One region of the Algoriphagus halophytocola genome, then DNA from elsewhere that is predicted to be linked to it. Evidence: riboswitches for the same ligand, from Rfam matches in the RefSeq annotation. Region 1 holds a riboswitch; the other holds the start of a gene.
What was found. A riboswitch is a leader RNA that binds a small molecule or an ion and turns the genes downstream of it on or off. The one in region 1 is predicted to bind cobalamin.

Region 1 (9,561 bases):
GATTATGATCAATTTGCTGCTGCTCTTTGTAGGGATCTTTATGGACATGACCCCGGCAGTCTTGATATTTACCCCTATCTTTTTGCCAGTGGTGACTGCTTTGGGAGTGGATCCTGTGCATTTTGGAATTATGATGGTTTTGAATCTTTGTATTGGACTTTGTACTCCGCCTGTAGGATCTATTCTATTTATTGGTGTGGGCGTAGCGAATACTTCTATTCAAAAAATCTTAAAACCCATGTTGCCATTTTATGCTGCCATGGTTTTGGCCTTGATCCTGATTATGCTTTTCCCTGAGATTACTCTTTGGCTTCCAAGAGTATTTGGAGTGTAAAAGCGATTGAAGTTAAAGAATAATAAAACGAGGCTGTCTCAAAAGGCTTCTACGAGTCTGATTGAGGGGAGTCGAAGGCCGATTTCTGTAAATTAGGCTACATTTCGACTTCGCTAAATGTGACATGCATACTTTTGAGACAGCCCGATTAAAAGTCTTCTTTACTACACGGATAGGACTTTGACTCAGTAAACCAAGAACCCGGATGGCCCTCTACCTGCCTCAAAAGTTCTGATTACAGAACCAGTTTCAGAAAGAACAGTTACGATGCCGTTTCCTTGGAAGCCATTTGAATTAGAGACGTAAATCTGATCCAAGTTATGGTCGTAACCAATGCCATAGAACCCTGATCCTGTCATTAATTCCGTAACAGTCGCAGCGTTTCCTTCTATGTCAATACTCAGCACGGCATCATTGTAATCTGGCCACCCTGAGCTAGTCAACACATACATTTCATCGTCGCCATCGAAAGCGATTCTGCTAGTAGCATTGGCCACTGGTACGGTGTAAGTAGTGCCTAGAGTTAGGCTGCTCAGATTTACAGTATAGAAAATCACCTCATCGGCTGCCACTGCATATACCCAAAGAATCCCGTCTTCAGCATAGAATTGCCGAGGTGAAGCTTCCAGGTCAAGGGTCGTAACTACAGCTTCCTGAGTGGCATCGATAATTTCGATTTTGTTTTCTTCAGAACCAGCTACAATGATGTAATTGCCATGAGCGAAAAGGTCTTCAGGTTTGTTTGAAACTTCGATTTTCTTGGAAACTACTCCGCCGTCTAGACCATTTACCACTGCTACATAAGAATCTGGAGTGCCGTAATTAGCGTCATAAGGGCCATAATCGCTGATGAAAAGCTTATTGCCATTTACAGCCAGAGATCTCGGCTGGTCCAGATCGGCTACCACAGCACCTGAACTTTTGAAATCCCCCGGATTGACGATCTCCACTTTACCGGTATTTGCCACCAAATACAATCTGTCGGCTTCCAGCACCATGTCTTCCAACAAACCTGCAAATGGGCGTGCATTTTCTGCTTCAAAAATGTTTGGAAGCAGTTCTTTCGTGTTTGGGTTGAGGTGATAGACTTCTCCGTCATTGGTACCGAAGTTCCCCTCATTCATGATCAATATGCCGGATTCATACTTGCCTAATGGCTTTTCATCTCCACTGTCGGAGCAGGCAAAAGAGATAGAAATCAAGGCTGAAGCCCAGAGAAATTGTTTTAAGTTCATAATAGTATGGATAAGTTAAATTGAAAAGATCTTCCTGGCATGGCTCTCAAGTAGAGCACCTGATAGTCGGTGTCGAGAATATTGTTGATTTGAAAACTGAGTGGAAAACGGACTTTGCCCAGCTGAATTCCGCTGTAGCCAAGTCCCAAATTGAAAAGCTGATAAGATGGCATCAGGCGCGGGTTATCCGCCGTAACTGATCGTTCTCCCACGTAAAATGTGCTCGCAAAGGCCGAAAAGTCCTGCATCTCTACTCTGAGTTTTGCGTTAGCCTGATGCTGTGGAGAGTAAGGCAATTGCTTGCCTACCGATTGGTCATTTTCGTCCGTTCCTTTGGTGGTTACTGCTTTGGAGAAGGTATAGGATATATTTAGATCCCAATTCCAAGTCCCAACAGTTCCATCCAAACTTCCTTGATATTCTACACCTTCATTACTGACCTTTTTGATATTTTCCGGAGTCCAGAAACTTCCTTTTGGCAGCCAGATTATCCAGTTATCCACAGACATTTTGTAATAAGTCAAGCTTTGTTTCCAGTTAAGATTTCCTGTTTTGTTCCAAGTCAGGCCGATTTCTCCGCTTAGGCTTTCTTCGGGAAGTAGGTCTGGATTGCCTCCGGGATTCCAGAATCTATCATTCAGCGTCGGGACTTTAAAGCCTTTCCCGAAGGAAGTTTTAAGTTGTAAGGACTGCGAGTTTCTGTTCCAAAAGCTCCAATCCATTCCAAGGTTGGGAGTAAAGGGAGCAAAAGTGCCATCATAAACCAATTGCCTAAGATTTAACGCAAATGAGAGCTTTTCAGAAGGGGAGAAATTTGTGCTTTGATACAACTCAATTCGATTATCCTCAGCTTGGTAGGTGCTGAGATCACCTTTGGTCAGCGTATATCTGGTGCCAAATTTTGAAGTCCATTTGGTGGAAATTTCCTGATCCCAATCACCAGCCATAAAGTATTGTGTGCTGTTGTTTTGACTCGCATTGAACAGTTGCTCATTTCTTACAAAACCCGTTTTCAGATTCCAGACCGATTTTTCTTCAAAATGGAAATAATCTATTACAGCGCGGAAAGCTTGATCTTCCTGTTCATCTTCAGTGTTTGAGCCGATGACAGGCTGAACTTCCCGGTTGGTTTTATTCCACCAGAAAGCTGTTTTCAATTGGTTGTTTTCATTCAGATTCCAAGCCAGATCCTGTGCAAGACCGATTTGCTCAAACTGCGCATGATCTTCTTTTACTTCCGGCGTACCAAATTGTCCCAAGTCTTTGTAGGGAAAATTGTTTTTGGCAAACTCCCTGTAAATTTTCGTTTTGCTACTGAAGTTAGAGGTAGAAAATCCTGCAAAAGCTGAAGAATTAAACAAACCAAAGCTTCCGAACTGCTGAGAAATTCTAGCCTGAAACCCCTTGGCAAATTCGGTTTCGGTGCCTAAATGAACAGAACCTCCAATGGCTTCATTTCCGAAAAGTGCTCCTGCATTGCCGAACTGCAAACTCACTTGATCGATGGCGGAAATAGGTAGAATGGATAAGTCACTTTGCCCGAGTGAGGGACTGTTGATGGGTAAGCCGTTCCAAAAAACTGCAGTATGACCTGCTGAAGTACCGCGAAAAGATGGGGAAGCGATCATTCCTGCTCCGTATTGCCTCACGAAAACCGGTGATTGCTCTTGCAAAATATTTCCAAGAGATCTTCCCTGGAAGTCCTGCAAATCCTTTTTTGACCAGCTGATAACTTTTTGCCCTTGGGCAAATCTATCCAAAGCCGGCGCATAGACTTCCACCTCAGCCAGAGGAATCGTATCCTGACTGATCGGGCTAAAGCCCACAAAAGAGTAAACCCACAAGAGCAAAGTCATGCCTGATCGAATTAGTTTAAATCCGATTCGGGCTTGAAGAGAAATGGGAAGAAAGGATCGGAACCGCAAAATGCGACTCGGGTACATTCTTCGTCGCTTTTCCTCCGAAAGCACAGAATCAACAGAAACGGGCAGGTCTCCTGGCTCACCTAAATTTGCCGCCTTCTCATCCCGAATTGGTTTCGGAACAATGGCATGGTTGACAAATCTGCGGAAAAATCCGCTCGGTTTACAGTTGCGGGGACAGCTTTGGTTTTACACCAAATTCCCTTTTAATCCCAAGAGCTCAGTTGCGAGTTTGGGAACCTATTTCGGCTGCAAAAGTAGATCGGGAAAGCTTAGAAAAAAAATCTGTTTAGAGACAAATTTTGGAAGTGGCGAATTCCCGAGCTTATTTTGGGCTTCAATTATTCCAATAAAATCTGTGAAAAACCATCGAATTAGTTTCTTTTTTTCTTTACTGTTTTTGTTCGTAATCCTTTCTTTTTCAGGGTGCAATGAGAAAGTGGGCAAGGGTGAAAATACGCTAGAAAAATTAGTCATAAGCTATGCATCTGGCTTTACTATTTCTAAGGGAGAAAACTTTTGGAAGGTAGAAGTGACTCAGCCATGGACGGGTGCAGATAGAATTTTTTCCTATTTGGTTTTGGAAGAAAATGCTGAAAAACCAACCGGGAATTTCGATGCAATCATTCAGCTCCCGGTAGAAAAAGTCATCCTGACTTCGACTACTCAAATCCCACATTTGGATATGCTGGATGAAACGAAAAAGTTGATTGGATTTCCGAATCTGGACCTGATTTCATCGGAAAAAACATGGCAACATATTGATGCTGGGAATGTTACTGACTTGGGTTCAGGGCCTTCGGCAAATACAGAAATGGTGATCGATTTGGCTCCGGATTGGATCATGATTTCTACGCTGGGAGATGATCTGAAGTACTTGGATTTGCTGGCACAGGCTGAGATTCCCGCAGTAATTAATGGAGAATATGTGGAGCAACATCCGCTAGGAAGAGCGGAATGGATTAAGTTTACAGGGGTGCTTTTAGGGAAATATGAGGAATCGAAACTAGCTTTTGAGCAGGTGGAAAATGACTATTTGGAAGCTGAGAAATTGAGTGATTCGATTGTTGATTCACTTCGGCCTACTGTGCTGAGCGGGGTGCTTTATCAGGATATTTGGTATGCCCCGGGAAGTGAAAGTTGGGGGGCGAAGATCCTACAAAATGCTGGTGGCGACTATATTTTCTCCGATCAAAAAGGAACTGGTTCTGCGCAACTGAACTATGAATATGTGCTTGAAAATGCATTGGAAGCTGATTTTTGGATAGGATCCGCTGATTTTCTGGATTTAGAAACTATGGGGAATGCAGAGACTCGCTATAAGGCATTTAAGGCCTTCAAATCAGGAAATGTGTTTTCATACACCCAAAAGCGAGGTAGAGAAGGAGGGTTGGAGTATTTTGAGTTGGGCTACATGCGACCGGATTTGATTCTAAAAGATTTGATCAAAATCCTTCATCCTGATTTACTTCCAGCGTATGAGTTGTATTTTTATCAACAACTCCATGCAAAAAAATAGTCCATTTCTTCTTCTCTCGGCCGCGTTGGTTCTGCTGCTTTTCAGTTTTCTGCTGAATGTCAGTTTGGGATCCGTGTCTATTTCACCGAACGAAATTCTTTCAGGAATTTTCACTGGAGAATGGACAAAAGCGTCACGGGAACAGATTATTTTGAACTACAGAATCCCAAAAGCTTTGGTCGCTATTTTGGCAGGAATAGGACTCAGCATCAGTGGTTTGCAGATGCAGACTTTTTTCAGGAATCCATTAGCAGGACCGTTTGTATTGGGGATTAGTTCAGGCGCGGGGCTTGGGGTGGCGATTTTGATGCTTGCTGGTTCTGCTTTTGGACTAGCTGCTTTTGGTGGGGCGATTAATCCTTGGGCTATCGCCATTGCAGGGACGTTGGGTGCTAGTTTGGTATTGCTGACCGTGAGTTTGGTAGCTTGGAAAGTGAAAGACAGCATGACGCTTTTGATCGTCGGGCTGATGTTTGGTTCTGCGGTTTCGGCTGTGATATCTGTTCTTTCTTATTTTTCAGGAGCGGAAGCATTGAAGCTTTTTACCATTTGGTCCATGGGAAGTCTAGGCGGATTGGTTTGGGGCCAGGTTTGGGTTCTTGGTTTGGTGAATGTCATCGGAATCGTACCCGTGATCGCCTCAGTCAAATCCTATAATGGAATGCTACTGGGCGAGAGTTATGCCAAAAGCATGGGGGTCAATCCTGAACGTCTGCGTTGGTTGATGATTCTCAGTACAGGATTGTTGGCTGGAAGTGTTACTGCATTTTGTGGGCCGATTGCTTTTATAGGAATTGCGGTGCCACATTTGGCTAGAATTGTCTGGAAAACCTCTGACCATAGAATCCTGTTTCCAGCTTCAGCCTTGGTAGGAGCAAGTTTGTTGCTTCTATGTGATGCCGTAGGTCAGCTTCCTGGATCTGCACAGACCTTACCCATTAATGCAATTACATCACTTGTTGGAGCTCCGATAGTGATCGGTTTGGTGCTTCGCAAAAACTTCAGTAAAGAATTCTAGCCATGAGAAAAGCATCAATCATCGGTAGAAATCTTAGCCTTGGATACTCCAAAGGCAATATGAAAAAGGAAATTCTAAATGGATTGGAATTTGAGCTCTTTTCCGGCGAAATGACCTGTTTGCTGGGACCAAATGGTGTCGGGAAATCAACCCTTGTGAAGGCTGTTTTAGGTCAATTGAAGCCCTTCCGAGGTGAAGTTTTGCTCCATAAAAAAACCATTTCTGAGTATTCAAATGAGGAATTAGCAAAGGAACTTTCAGTGGTTTTGACTGAGCCATTTTTGCCGGGAAATATGACCGTAGTGCAATTGGTAGCTATGGGTAGAATTCCCCATACAGGATGGACAGGAAAGCTGGAGGAAAAGGATAAGGAAGTGGTTCGAAATGCACTTTTGGCTACAAAAATCGAGTATTTACGAGATGAACGACTTTCTGAAATCAGCGACGGTCAGCGACAAAAAGCGTTGATCGCAAGGGCGCTGGCTCAGGATGGGAAAGTGATGGTCTTGGATGAGCCTACTGCTCATCTGGATTTGGTAAATCGCTACGAGATTATGCATTTGCTCCGGGAAATCGCAAAGACTCAAGGAAAGTCCATCCTCGTGGTGACCCATGATTTGGAAATCGCTTTGGAAACTGCTGATAGGTTTTGGTTGCTGAATTGCGGCACTCCGTTGATTTCAGGGTTGCCGGAGGATCTGGTGATTTCCGGGCAAATCAATCAATTGCTTCCGGGAAAGAAATTCCATTTTTCTGTGGAAAAGGGAAGGATTGAATTAGAAAATCAAAAGCGGAAACTTGATATTTCAGGTCCAGAAGACTTGGTTTCTTGGGTCTCGAAAGCGCTTGAAAAAGCCGGTTTCAAGGAGTTGGATGAGGTGATTGAAGTCAGTGAAAATCCATTTTCATTAAGTTATAAGGGGTTAGTTTATAGTAGGATTGAGGAGTTTATTGAGGCTAAGCTCTGAGACTTTCTTTTGAGCTCGAAGGATAAATTTTTGCCTAAAACCTACAAACCCCATAAAAATTATAGAGAATAGTATTGTCCAGCCAGATTTTTCATATATTTGTCACACTAACTATTGGTATGACACAAGAGCAGTATTCTAAATATTCATTTCTATTGGACCGAACGGCCCGTAAAGTGAAGCAATATGCTCAGCAGCAGTTTAAGTCTGGGGATTTTGATGTGACGGTGGATCAATGGTTAGTGCTGAAAAACCTTTCTGAAAATGATTTGTTGAGTCAGACGGAGTTGGCAAATTTGGTATTCAAAGATCATCCTACGCTTACCCGTATTATTGATTTGCTATGCAAAAAAGGATATGTGGAGCGAGTGCCCCATCCGCAGGACAGAAGGAGTTTTCAGTTGCATTTGACGGATACAGGTGTGGAAAAAGTCACTGCCTTACGTCCTGAGATTCATCAGATTAGAGAGAAAGCCTGGGAAAATTTGAGTCCCCATGATTTCGAAGAGTTTAAGCGGATTCTCAACACGATTTATCAAAATCTCAACGGGGAATCTCTTGATCAATAAATAATAAAAAAGGAAACTTTTAACCGGGGAAGCACCCCAAATTTTATACATCATGATCCATACAGACCTTTGTATTATCGGAGCCGGCCCTGTGGGCCTATTTGCAGTTTTCGAAGCTGGTTTGCTGAAAATGCGTTGTCATCTAATTGATGCCCTGCCTCAGGTGGGTGGTCAGCTTTCGGAGATCTATCCTCAGAAGCCGATTTACGATATTCCGGGCTATCCTGAAGTGAATGCCCAGGATTTGGTGGATAACCTGATGGAGCAGGCCAAACCTTTCTCTCCTACTTTTACTTTAGGTGAGCGAGTAGATCATCTGGATAAGCAGGAGGATGGCTCTTTTATAGTCACTACCAGCGACAAGACTAAGGTTCATGCGCAGGTGGTTATTATTGCCGGCGGATTAGGTTGTTTCGAACCTAGAAAACCTGCGATTGAAAACCTAGAGCTCTATGAGGGAAATGGCGTGACTTATATGGTGAAAGACCCAGAGAAGTTCCGTGACAAAAATGTAGTGCTGGCAGGTGGTGGTGATTCCGCTCTTGACTGGACCATTTTCCTTTCAAAAGTTGCCAAAAAGGTGACCTTGGTACACAGAAATGAGACCTTCCGAGGCGCTCCAGACTCTGCAGCGAAGGTTTTTGATTTGGCAAATAATGGTAAAATAGACCTGATTCTGTCTGCTAACCTGAAGCAATTGAGCGGCAATGGCAAATTGGATTCAGTCACTTTTATGGATAAGTCCAAAGTTGAGCATGTGATTGAAACAGATTACCTGATCCCTCTTTTTGGTTTGAGCCCAAAACTGGGTCCCATCGCAGATTGGGGCTTGAGTATTGATAAAAATGCGATCGAAGTAGATACGCGTGATTACTCTACAGGAGTGGAGCGAATCTACGCTATAGGTGATATCAATACCTACCCAGGAAAGCTGAAATTGATACTTTGTGGATTTCATGAAGCAGCGATTATGATGCATTCCGCCTTTAAATATGTGTATCCAGATCAGAAGTTGAGCTTCAAATACACGACTGTTAATGGTGTAAATTCATTTTAATCTTATTTTTGCGGCATGGTAAATTTCACTGTAGAAGATCACGACGGTAACCGTCAAGAAATCGAAGCTCCTGATGATATGGGCTTTAGCCTAATGGAGATACTAAAAGCTTCAGAATATCCGGTTTTAGCCACTTGTGGGGGTATGGCCCTTTGTGCTACCTGTCATGTGGAAGTGCTGGAGGGAAAAGATGAGCTGGGCGAGGCCACTGATATAGAATTGGACCAATTGGAGAACTTGCCAGAGTATTACCCTACGTCCAGGCTGGCTTGTCAAATCCGGATAGGAGATATTCTAGAAGGGTCAATTATCAAACTCAGAGGAGAAGATCAGTAAGCGATTTCAACTTCCGGGCTGTTCTGCTTTACCAGAAGGCTGGACTTTCGAATTAAATATTACAGCCACTCAGGAATGGGTGGCTTTGTTTTTTTTTAAACCACAAAGTTAGCGGAGGTTACACAAAGGGCACAGTTGTTCTGCATCACTAGAAACTGGACTTGTTTTGTCGTTTAGAAAAAGCGTAAATTACGTCAAACTGAATTGCCATGAAATCCCTCAGCATCCTTTTCTTACTCCTTATCAGCTCCTCAGCTTTCTCTCAAAACCCTTTGAATACCAAAGGTGAATCCCGGGAAATCATGGATTTGATCAGTTCTTATTCCCAGGCTAGGGAAACGAATGATACGGTTTTACTAAGGGAAATACTGGTAGAAGATGTGGATCAATTGGTTTCCTCTGGAGTTTGGCGAAAAGGAATAGACGAGGCTGTGAAAGGAATGATGGAAAGTTCTGCTGAAAACCCGGGCGAGCGAAGCCTGAAATTGGAGTCTATACGCTTTCTGAACCCAGATGTGGCGATTGTAGATGCTCACTATGAAATCAAAAATTCCTCAGGAACGGTACGGAAAATGTGGAGCACATTTTTGGTAGTGACGGAGA
Region 2 (9,561 bases), 2.0 Mb from region 1:
ATCAAAAAATCCGGGTGGAAAATCAATAGATATCCTGAGCCGCACTCCATGGTCTGAAGGTCTAATTGTTGAACCTGATTGGGCGATGTGAAACTCAAGACTCCTTTGTCGTAATCGTAATGTTGCTGTCCATATTTTATTTTGCCTTTTGCTTCCCTTTTTAATGCAACGCAGTAAAATCTGTTCACAAATCCTTTCCACACCTCGTCTTCTAAAAAGATACTATCTGCTAAATTAATCATGCTCACCATGGGATGCTTGGGCTCCGGCAAGGACAGCAAGCGGTGAAATTCTGATATTGATTTTATGGTATTCATAGTCTAGATTATACTGTTAAAGCAATATCCGAAGAAAACGACTGCAGGATGAAATGCAGCCGCCATCACAAGTTAATCAATTAGTCCCATGCTAAACTCATCATAGGGCAAGCCTGTGTCAGTACCCAGCGGGACTATGCTTTCCAACTGGGTAAGCTCAGTCTGACTCAGTTTGACATCTACCGAAGCTATATTCTGCTCCAGGTATTTTCTACGCTTAGTTCCAGGAATTGGTAAAATATCTTTGCTCATGATCCATGCTAACGCCAGCTGTGAGGAGGTAATTCCTTTTTCTTCCGCCATGGTCTCTATTAATTTGACCAATTCAATATTCTTGTGAAAATGCGCTTCCTGAAAGCGTGGGATTGCCCTTCGGAAATCATCTACAGGCAAATCAGATATGCTGCGAATATTCCCTGACAAAAAGCCTCTGCCTAAAGGCGAGTAGGCAACAAAACCTATCCCCAGGTCCATCAAGGTTTGTAGCACCCCTCGCTCCTCCACTGTACGCTCAAACAAAGAATATTCGCTCTGTACAGCGGTGATGGGATGAACTGCATGAGCTCTTCTGACTGTATCGGATGATACCTCAGAGAGACCCAAATAGCCCACCTTTCCTTCTTTCACCAGCAAGCCCATAGCCTCGATGGTCTCCTCAATGGGGGTATTTTTATCCAGTCGGTGCAGGTAGTACAAGTCAATGTAATCGGTACCCAGGTTGCTCAGGGAGCGCTCCACCGCCTTTTTCACATATTCCTTGGTACCGTTGATCGCCCAGGTCACTTTGTTTGTATCGTCTATCTCCCAGCCAAATTTGGTAGCCAAGACGTATCTATCCCTGTTTCCCTTGATCGCTTTAGCTATTAGCTGCTCATTTTTGAGCGGTCCATAGAGATCTGCAGTATCCAGGAAATTGCCTCCTAGTTCAAAAGATCTGTGAATGGTAGCTATCGCTTCTTTCTCATCTGCTTTGCCATACATATTGCCTTCTTCGAAACCCGTCATTCCCATACAACCCAGTCCGATTTTCGGAACACGAAGTCCCTGACTTCCCAATGCTATTTTCTTGATATCCATAAATCTTTGTTTTAATGTTAGGACAAAGTTCAGCGAAAGAACCCTCAATCCTGTTTGCAAAACCACAAATGATGTATGCAAATCAAGGATGGGATACGCAATGGGTACGATTTATACATCAAGCAAAGAAAACTTATCGGAAAACTAGGCTATAATAGAAGGAAATTGGGTTTTCACCTTAGCAAACAATGAGGTCTGAATCCTCATTTAGTACAATTCATCCATATAAATACAGAATGATTTATATCTAGTTGAGCCCAAGCCATTTCGAGCACCTTCATTAAACTCGTGGTAGTAGTAGATTTATAAAGCACAAAATTCAGCTCATCTTTACTCTCCAATATGCTCATTTGTGTTTCTTAGCTTTCAATTACTCACTTTTCAGGTTCTTCACCGGGTTGCTCAGAGCGGCTTTTATACCGTGAATTCCTGAGGTGAGGAGACCTATGGCTAAAGTTATCACAGCGGCTACAGCCACAGCCCACCAGGGTGTACTGATATGAAAGACAAAATCATTAAGCCATAGCCCCATAGCCCAGTAGGCAATCGGAGAGGCAATCAGGATTGACAGCAAAACCAACCGCACGAAATTTCCTGAAAGAATATTCAAAATCTGGAAGGTGGAAGCCCCTAACACTTTGCGGATACTCACCTCCTTCAAGCGCTGCTGGATCAAATAAGAAGATAATCCAAATAAGCCCAAACAGGCCAGAATGATCGCAATGGTGGAAAAAAGATTCATAATCTTCCCCAGCTGCATTTCCGACTGATACATTCTGGTATAATCCTCATCCAGGAATTTGTAGGAATAAGGCATTTCTGGCAATACTTTGTCCCAGGTTTTCTCTATAAAATCCAGGGTCTCCGGAATATTCTCCCCGTTGATTTTCACCAACAATCTTCCACCCCAGGAAGCGGTAAACAGAACCAAAGGCTGGATGTCATTTCGTAGGGACTGAAAATGGAAATCTTTAATCACCCCCACCACAGGACCCTGGTCATTAAGGATCATTTCCTTTCCCACGGCTTCTTCTGGGCTCCAGCCGAATTTAGCAGCAGCACTTTCTGTGATGATGTAGTGAAACGCTAGTTCATCATTACCTTCTGAATCAGTCTGCATTACCTGTTGCTCAGTAAAATTAGACCCCGCCAAAAGTTCCAATCCTGTGACCTGAATAAAGTTTTCATCTACTGGATTACCATTCACAGCGATGACCTCATTTTCCGGTCTAGTAGGCAAATTCATACTGTAACCACTGGAAATGCTCACCGGACTGGATCCAGTTCTGGAAACCTCCAGTATCTGAGAATTGGACTTCAGCTCCTTCTTGAGTGTATTGACCTTCTGAAATCCGGTACCCCAGCCTACTGGGAGAGAAAGGATGTGTGACCTATCGTATCCCAAATCCCTGCTATGGATAAAATTGAGCTGCCCTTGCACAATCAATGTGGCTATGATGAGAAACACAGAGATCCCAAATTGAAAGACAGTCAATGATTGCTGCAGCCATTTTGCTGAATCGGTGTTTTTAAAAACTCCCTTCAGCACCTTCATTGGTTGAAATTTGGACAGAATCAGGGCTGGATAAGCCCCTGCGGTTAAACTAATCACCAGGACAAGGCTTAGTGCAAAGCCTATAAATACAGGGGTTAGCAAATCTTCCAAATGCAATTGACGGTTGATCAAATTATTAAAACCGGGAAGAAATAGGTAAACCAATATTATGCTGACCAGTACTGACAATCCGGAAAGCAAGCAGGATTCCCCAATAAACTGCCAAAAAAGCTGGGAAGGCTGTGCTCCGGAAACTTTTCGAATCCCTACTTCCTTGGCACGCTCCACAGATTTGGCAGTACTCAGGTTGATATACGTAAAACAAACAATGACCAATATTAAAAATGCCACTCCTGCTAACATATACAGGTATTCTATGCTTGTGTTGGGCACAAAATCTGAATATGGGGAATGTAAATGCACCCGATCAAAAGGCTCTAAGGTAAAATTGATATTTGCTCCCACATCCGCTGATTCCTTTTCCATAAAAGGGGGGATTTTTTCCGCCAGACTCCCAAAAGAGCTTTGATCTTGAAGAAGCAAGTAGGTGGTGTAATTGGCATTCCAATAGGTGTTATTTTGATTCTGTCCCAAAGAAGAAAATGAAGCCAAAAAATCAAATCGAAACTGGGAGTTATAGGGGTAATCTTCCATTACTCCGGTTACTTCAAACATGGTTTTACTTTCACCGATCTCAAGCCCTTGTCCCACAGGGTTGGAATCCCCAAAATATTTTTTGGCCATGCTTTCTGTCAAAACTACCTTATCGGGACCATTCAGGGCTGTTTTGGGATTTCCTTGTAGCATAGTGAAAGCAAAGGCATCAAAGAAGGTGGAGTCAGCATACATAAAATCCGGTTCTGTAACGGGGCTTCCCTGAAGTTGCAAAATCGCAGCCGATTTACTCATCCGGATTCCTTTCTCAACTTCTGGAAAGGTGCTGGAAAAAACCTGGGCTACCTTCGTACTGGTGAACGTACCCTTTTCACTTTCATCTGAGCCCAAAAAGGAATATTCCATCACTACCCTACCTATTCTTTTTGCATTGGGCTGAAAGGAATCATAGCTCATTTCATGATTGATAAACATGGCAATCAATAAGCAAGAGGTAATCCCGATGGATAAGCCAAGCATGTTGATGAGGGTAGATGTCTTGTTTTTCCAAAGTGTCCTTCTGGCGATTTTAAAATTATTGAGAAACATATCGATGTGATTAGTTTTATATTCGCTGTTTTTGATTCCTATAATTCCCGGCCTGAATAAGAGCAGGACATCCCATATAAACTTGCTATCAGCTTTAAATCTCCCCTCCTTTTCCAAACGATCATGATATAGCTCCAGCAAATCACCCTCTATAGAATCGAGTAATTCTTTAGTGCAAAACCAGCGGAAAAATCGAAGAAACAACCGGGGTGGCTTGATTTCCTTTTGCATCGTATATCTTAGGTAAGCTTGAGTTTCCAGGCTACCTCCGGAATAGAATTCCAAAGCTCTTCCCTAGTTTGTCTGGTATAGTGCATTGCTTCCTTGCCAAGGGCTGTAATACGAAAGTATTTTTTAGGACGACCTGCTCGTTCTTTGGTACTTTCTCCCTCCCTTGATTTCAGGTATCCTTTCTCATCCAGTCTTTTCAGTGCGGTCTGCAAGGCTCCTACACTCACACTGCGATTCAATCTGCTTTCTATTTCATTTTTGATGGAAACCCCATAGGCCTCATCAAATAGGACCCCAACGGTAAGCATGACCACTTCCTCAAATTCTCCTAATTGGTACTTCTTCATTTCAATAGAATTTATTCCTATTTGTAGTATTAAAATAATGCCAAACCAAAAACGCCTTCTAACGTTTGTTTTGACGCCTGTTTGGAATACTTTTCAAGTAAAAGTGGACGATTTCGTTCGGTTTTGGGACAAGAAGATTAAACCCGCATTATGCATTAGCAATTGCAATTACTTCAAAATTAGGCACTACGTTGCTGCTTTCGACTTCAGCATAGCAGCGCTATGCCTCAATCTCCAAACAACCTGATTTTATTGCAATACTGCCCTCATCACGAAAACTAATGCAAAATCCGGGTTAAAGAGAGGAGGGCACTCATGGTTACCAAAAATACAGGAGCCCCTAAATCACTGCTTCATCCCCAGCAGTCACAAACTTGCCGGCAGACTGAATTAAAGTTGCGCTCATTTTTCCGTATACGCTCTTGTTTTTTGATCTCAATAACTAAAAAAACTCCGATTGATCTCTTTGGTGTAAATTTGGGCAGATAGGGAGCAAGACGCTGGAGGGCAAAAAAAATTACTCCAAAAATGCTAATCTAGAAGTTTAACCCCTATGCTTTCTTATTTAATTGATCTTTAAGATGCAAGTAGCCCCGCAAGGCTACCTGCTGTATATCTTCTTAAGAAGCAACTGGATTTTCTATCATTTGTCGTATTTCTCTTGCTGCACTTACCATTTCAATCAAGGCTTTTTTGGTTTCTTCCCAATGGCGGGTTTTCAGTCCGCAATCAGGGTTGACCCAAAGTTGATGGGCAGGAATTACAGCTTGTGCTTTTTCCAAAAGATTGAGCATTTCATCTTTAGACGGCACCCGTGGGGAATGAATATCGTAAACCCCTGGGCCGATTTCGTTCGGATAATTGAAATCAGCAAAGGCGTCTAACAATTCCATTTGCGAACGTGAACACTCAATAGTAATAACATCTGCATCCATGTCTGCAATGTTTTGAATGATGTCATTAAACTCTGAATAACACATGTGTGTATGGATTTGTGTTGCATCATTCACAGCACTTGCAGCTATTCTGAAGGCACGTACCGCCCATTGCAAATAGGCTTGCCAGTCGGCTTTGCGCAAAGGCAATCCTTCACGAATAGCAGGTTCATCGATTTGAATTACTTTGATGTTTGCTTTTTCGAGGTCGCATACTTCATCGCGTATAGCCAATGCTATCTGTGTGCAGGTTTGAGAACGTGGTTGGTCATTTCTAACAAACGACCACTGAAGAATGGTCACGGGACCTGTCAACATACCCTTCACTAATTTTTGGGTTAGTGTTTGTGCATATGACGACCATTTCACTGTCATAGGTGCTGGACGGGAAACGTCTCCAAAAATAATCGGTGGTTTTACACATCTGCTCCCGTAGCTTTGTACCCATCCGTATTTCGTAAATGCAAATCCTTCGAGTTGCTCGCCAAAATATTCCACCATGTCGTTGCGTTCAAACTCTCCATGTACCAAAACATCAATACCTATTTGTTCCTGAAAACGAATAGTCTCTTCTGTTTCCCTGGCAATTAGCTCATCGTATTGTTGTTGGCTTAACTTTCCTTTTTTAAATTTTGCTCTCCAACTGCGTACTTCTGCCGTTTGGGGAAATGAACCGATTGTGGTGGTCGGAAACAAAGGCAAATTCAACGCTTGGTGTTGTATTTTCTTTCGGATGGCAAATTCACTTTCCCGTTGTGCGTGTTTGTCTGTGATAGCAAGCACACGTTCTTTTACCTTGTTGTTGTGCACCAAATCAGAGGTACTGCGCCTGGTGTTAGCCAATCTGTTTTCTTCTAATTTCTCTGCTGCGTTTTGGTCTCCCACTGCTAATTGTTTCAGCGTTACAATTTCATCCAGTTTTTGTTTGGCAAAGGCAAGCCACTGTTTTATTTCGGGATTTAGCGCTGTTTCAAAATCCAGGTCGCAGGGTGAATGAAGCAGTGAACAAGACGGTGCTATCAAAATTCTGTCTTGGCCAATTTTGCGAATGGCCTTATGGATCAGCGCCAGTGAATTTTCAAAATCGTTTTTCCATACGTTTCTACCGTCCACAAGGCCAAGCGATAATTGAGTTTTTGGAGACAGTTTGTCGCTTTCCAAAATATCGTCTAACTGTTTGGGGCAACGCACCAAGTCTAAATGCAAAACGTTTACAGGAAGCGAAAGCGCCAGATCCAAGTTGTCAGCAAAGCAATCAAAATAATTGGCAATGGTGATGTTGATAAATGGAAATGCTTTTCTGATTTCGGCATAAACAAATCGGAACGCTTCTTTTGCTTTGTCGCTTAAATCCAATGCCAAAAATGGCTCGTCAAACTGCACCCATTCTACGCCAGAATCATTTAATCTGTCGAGAACATCCAGGTAAACCGGCAGCAAATTTTTAATTAAGTCCAATCGGTCAAAACCGGCTTCCTTTTCCTTGCCTAAAAGCAAATAGGAAACCGCTCCAATAATCACTGGTTTGGTCACAAAACCTGAATATTTTGCTTCATTAAATTCATCTACAACTTTGGTAGAAAACAGCTTGAACTTTTGGTTTTTATGGAATTCGGGAACAATGTAATGGTAGTTGGTATCAAACCATTTTGTCATTTCCATTGCGGTAATATCCAATCCTTCTTTCTGATAACCTCTGGCCATGGCGAAATACAGGTCAAGTTCGGTTTTCTTGTTGTTCAGAATTACTTCATGGTAACGTTCGGGAATTGCCCCGACCGTTAGGGACATATCCAACACTTGATCGTAAAAGGAAAAGTCATTGGAGGGAATTAGGTCAATCCCTGCATTTTTTTGGATTTGCCAATTTTGCTGACGGATACTGTGTCCTGCGTTTATCAGTTCTTTAACCGATGTTTTGCCTGACCAATACTGTTCACAGGCTTTTTTCAATTCTCTGTTGCCACCAATTCGCGGGTAGCCTAGATTGCTTGTTAGCATTTTGTTGGTTTTTAAATGATGAATAAATCAGTTAAAAGCCCTTTTGCTGAACTTCACAATGCTTGGTAGGAAATGAATAGTAAGAAAGGGAATACATCCAAAACGAAAAAAGACACAATACTCCCCTAGTATTATGCTGGATGTATCAGACCTGACTAGATGCTTCAAATCGCGAAAGCATTGTCAATTCGGAACAGGCAGGTCTCCTGACTTGTAACAGTTTTACCTTCCTTCCCATCCTATTAGTAGAACAGTGGATTTATATTGGCAAAACCTTTTGGTGTTACTTACAGTTGCGCGACAGTTCGTGATTTTCACACGATTCCCTATTAATACACAGTTAAGTATAACCTTTTCCGGTTGATGAAGAAATAAAGTAAAGAACTTATAGGGGGCGAATATACGATAAATTTAGAAACCCAAATTTTTAATTGTGAGGGGCAGGTTCTCCGGTTCGCATTTTTGTTCTGGGGTCAGCTTTAGCTCCCTAGCAGATGGAGCGAGTAAAATTTATTAATGCCTGTGTTTTTTAAACGTGAAAAAATTCGTGCTGCTCATGTGAATTTGTCAAGTTATCCTACCCTACTTCCGGCAATGGTAGAGAGATGCCTGGAGTCAAAAGCTATAAAAATACCCAACCTTTGCCCATAGACGAGTTCGGAAACCTTCCTGAATAAATTTGTCGGTACGGTAATCTAAACTCCACTCTAGTTTTTGACTGGAAGCAATCAGTTTACCGAGGGATAATACCAAGCGATTTTCGATTTCGAACTCCCCGCCCTGAAGACTAAAAATAGGTTCATTAGATAAAAGCAAATAATGCTCTCCAGGATCTAAGGTACTCCCTGAAAGCGGAATTTCTGTTGCTAGTCGGTACCGAAGTCTGATTTCTAAGGGATCACCTTTGGTGAAGGTTTGATCTGTACGAAAACGATGTGCCAGTTTCAATCCTCTCAGGCGGTTTACTGCGGCAAATTGCTGAATAATCCTATTGGCATTTGCCCCCTTTTGAATTCTGTGAAATACCCCAAATGCGATACTTTTTGAAGGGTTCAATTTGAAATCATAAAAACCCATCAAGTCCGTCCTGTAGTGGGTGAATTGCAATTCATCTTTTTGATCGCCGGAATTGTTATAGAAAATATCCTGATGCTCAATTTTAAAAATTATCTTTTGATCATTCTTCAACTTCTTAGTTAGTGCTGCTTCGGGAAAGAATCCAGTAAAAAACTGAGGGTCCTGAGCAAAAGAAGTCTCCAAACTTAGAAGTAACAGTAAACTAGTCAAGTAAAACTTTCTCATCTTAATACAAGAGGTTTTCACTAGGTACCAAGGCTATTTTGCGTTTAAAGATGAGAGTGCCCTTTTCAGAAAACAAGCCCTCAAATAGCTGCGAGGCTCCAGTCTCATCAGGACCTACAAATTCTATTTCGAAGCGGGTCAGGATTCCTTCTAGACTATTCTCATCAAAAAAATCTTCCAGGTCGTCTGCTTTGCCAGAATATTGGATTTGAATCCGTTTTATATCTGAACTTTTATACTCATCAAGAAGATAATCCTCCAAGCCAGCTTGAACTTCCTTTGGTAGCTCTTTAAAATCTACCTCAATTTCTACGTCTTGAATCAAACCCAAAGAGTCAAATTCTACGCTATAAAACTTACCTATTAACTTGAATTTGGCTTCATAGGAATACCCTGATTCGAAGATTTCCTGATACCATTTTGGTCTTTTTGTAGTTTCGAAAGCATCATAGAGCCAATCTCTGGCCTCTTTAGGAACTTCTTTTTCCTCCACACGAAGCTCTCTCTCGATTTTGTCCTGAGCAAAAAGAGCCCCGGAGATCATCCAACAGAAGATCAGAATTGGAGTAGGTTTGAGAATAAGTTTTAGCATG

Region 2: it holds a riboswitch for cobalamin, as region 1 does, so the genes downstream of both, metE (5-methyltetrahydropteroyltriglutamate--homocysteine S-methyltransferase) here and PBT90_RS14040 (TonB-dependent receptor) in region 1, are expected to answer to the same signal.

Annotation. Positions count from the first base shown of each region.
Region 1 covers NZ_CP115160.1:3,370,263-3,379,823, reverse strand. The annotation lists gene PBT90_RS14050 (TRAP transporter large permease) at 1-334, shown strand, start outside; gene PBT90_RS14045 (YncE family protein) at 520-1,569, opposite strand; gene PBT90_RS14040 (TonB-dependent receptor) at 1,566-3,425, opposite strand; cobalamin riboswitch at 3,539-3,750, opposite strand; gene PBT90_RS14035 (ABC transporter substrate-binding protein) at 3,850-5,010, shown strand; gene PBT90_RS14030 (iron ABC transporter permease) at 4,997-6,028, shown strand; gene PBT90_RS14025 (ABC transporter ATP-binding protein) at 6,031-6,996, shown strand; gene PBT90_RS14020 (MarR family winged helix-turn-helix transcriptional regulator) at 7,116-7,565, shown strand; gene PBT90_RS14015 (NAD(P)/FAD-dependent oxidoreductase) at 7,618-8,622, shown strand; gene PBT90_RS14010 (2Fe-2S iron-sulfur cluster-binding protein) at 8,638-8,958, shown strand; gene PBT90_RS14005 (SgcJ/EcaC family oxidoreductase) at 9,168-9,561, shown strand, end outside.
Region 2 covers NZ_CP115160.1:1,334,049-1,343,609, reverse strand. The annotation lists gene PBT90_RS05935 (helix-turn-helix domain-containing protein) at 1-317, opposite strand, end outside; gene PBT90_RS05930 (aldo/keto reductase) at 390-1,394, opposite strand; gene PBT90_RS05925 (ABC transporter permease) at 1,765-4,437, opposite strand; gene PBT90_RS05920 (PadR family transcriptional regulator) at 4,392-4,730, opposite strand; gene metE (5-methyltetrahydropteroyltriglutamate--homocysteine S-methyltransferase) at 5,351-7,666, opposite strand; cobalamin riboswitch at 7,846-8,036, opposite strand; gene PBT90_RS05910 (DUF2490 domain-containing protein) at 8,282-8,968, opposite strand; gene PBT90_RS05905 (hypothetical protein) at 8,970-9,560, opposite strand.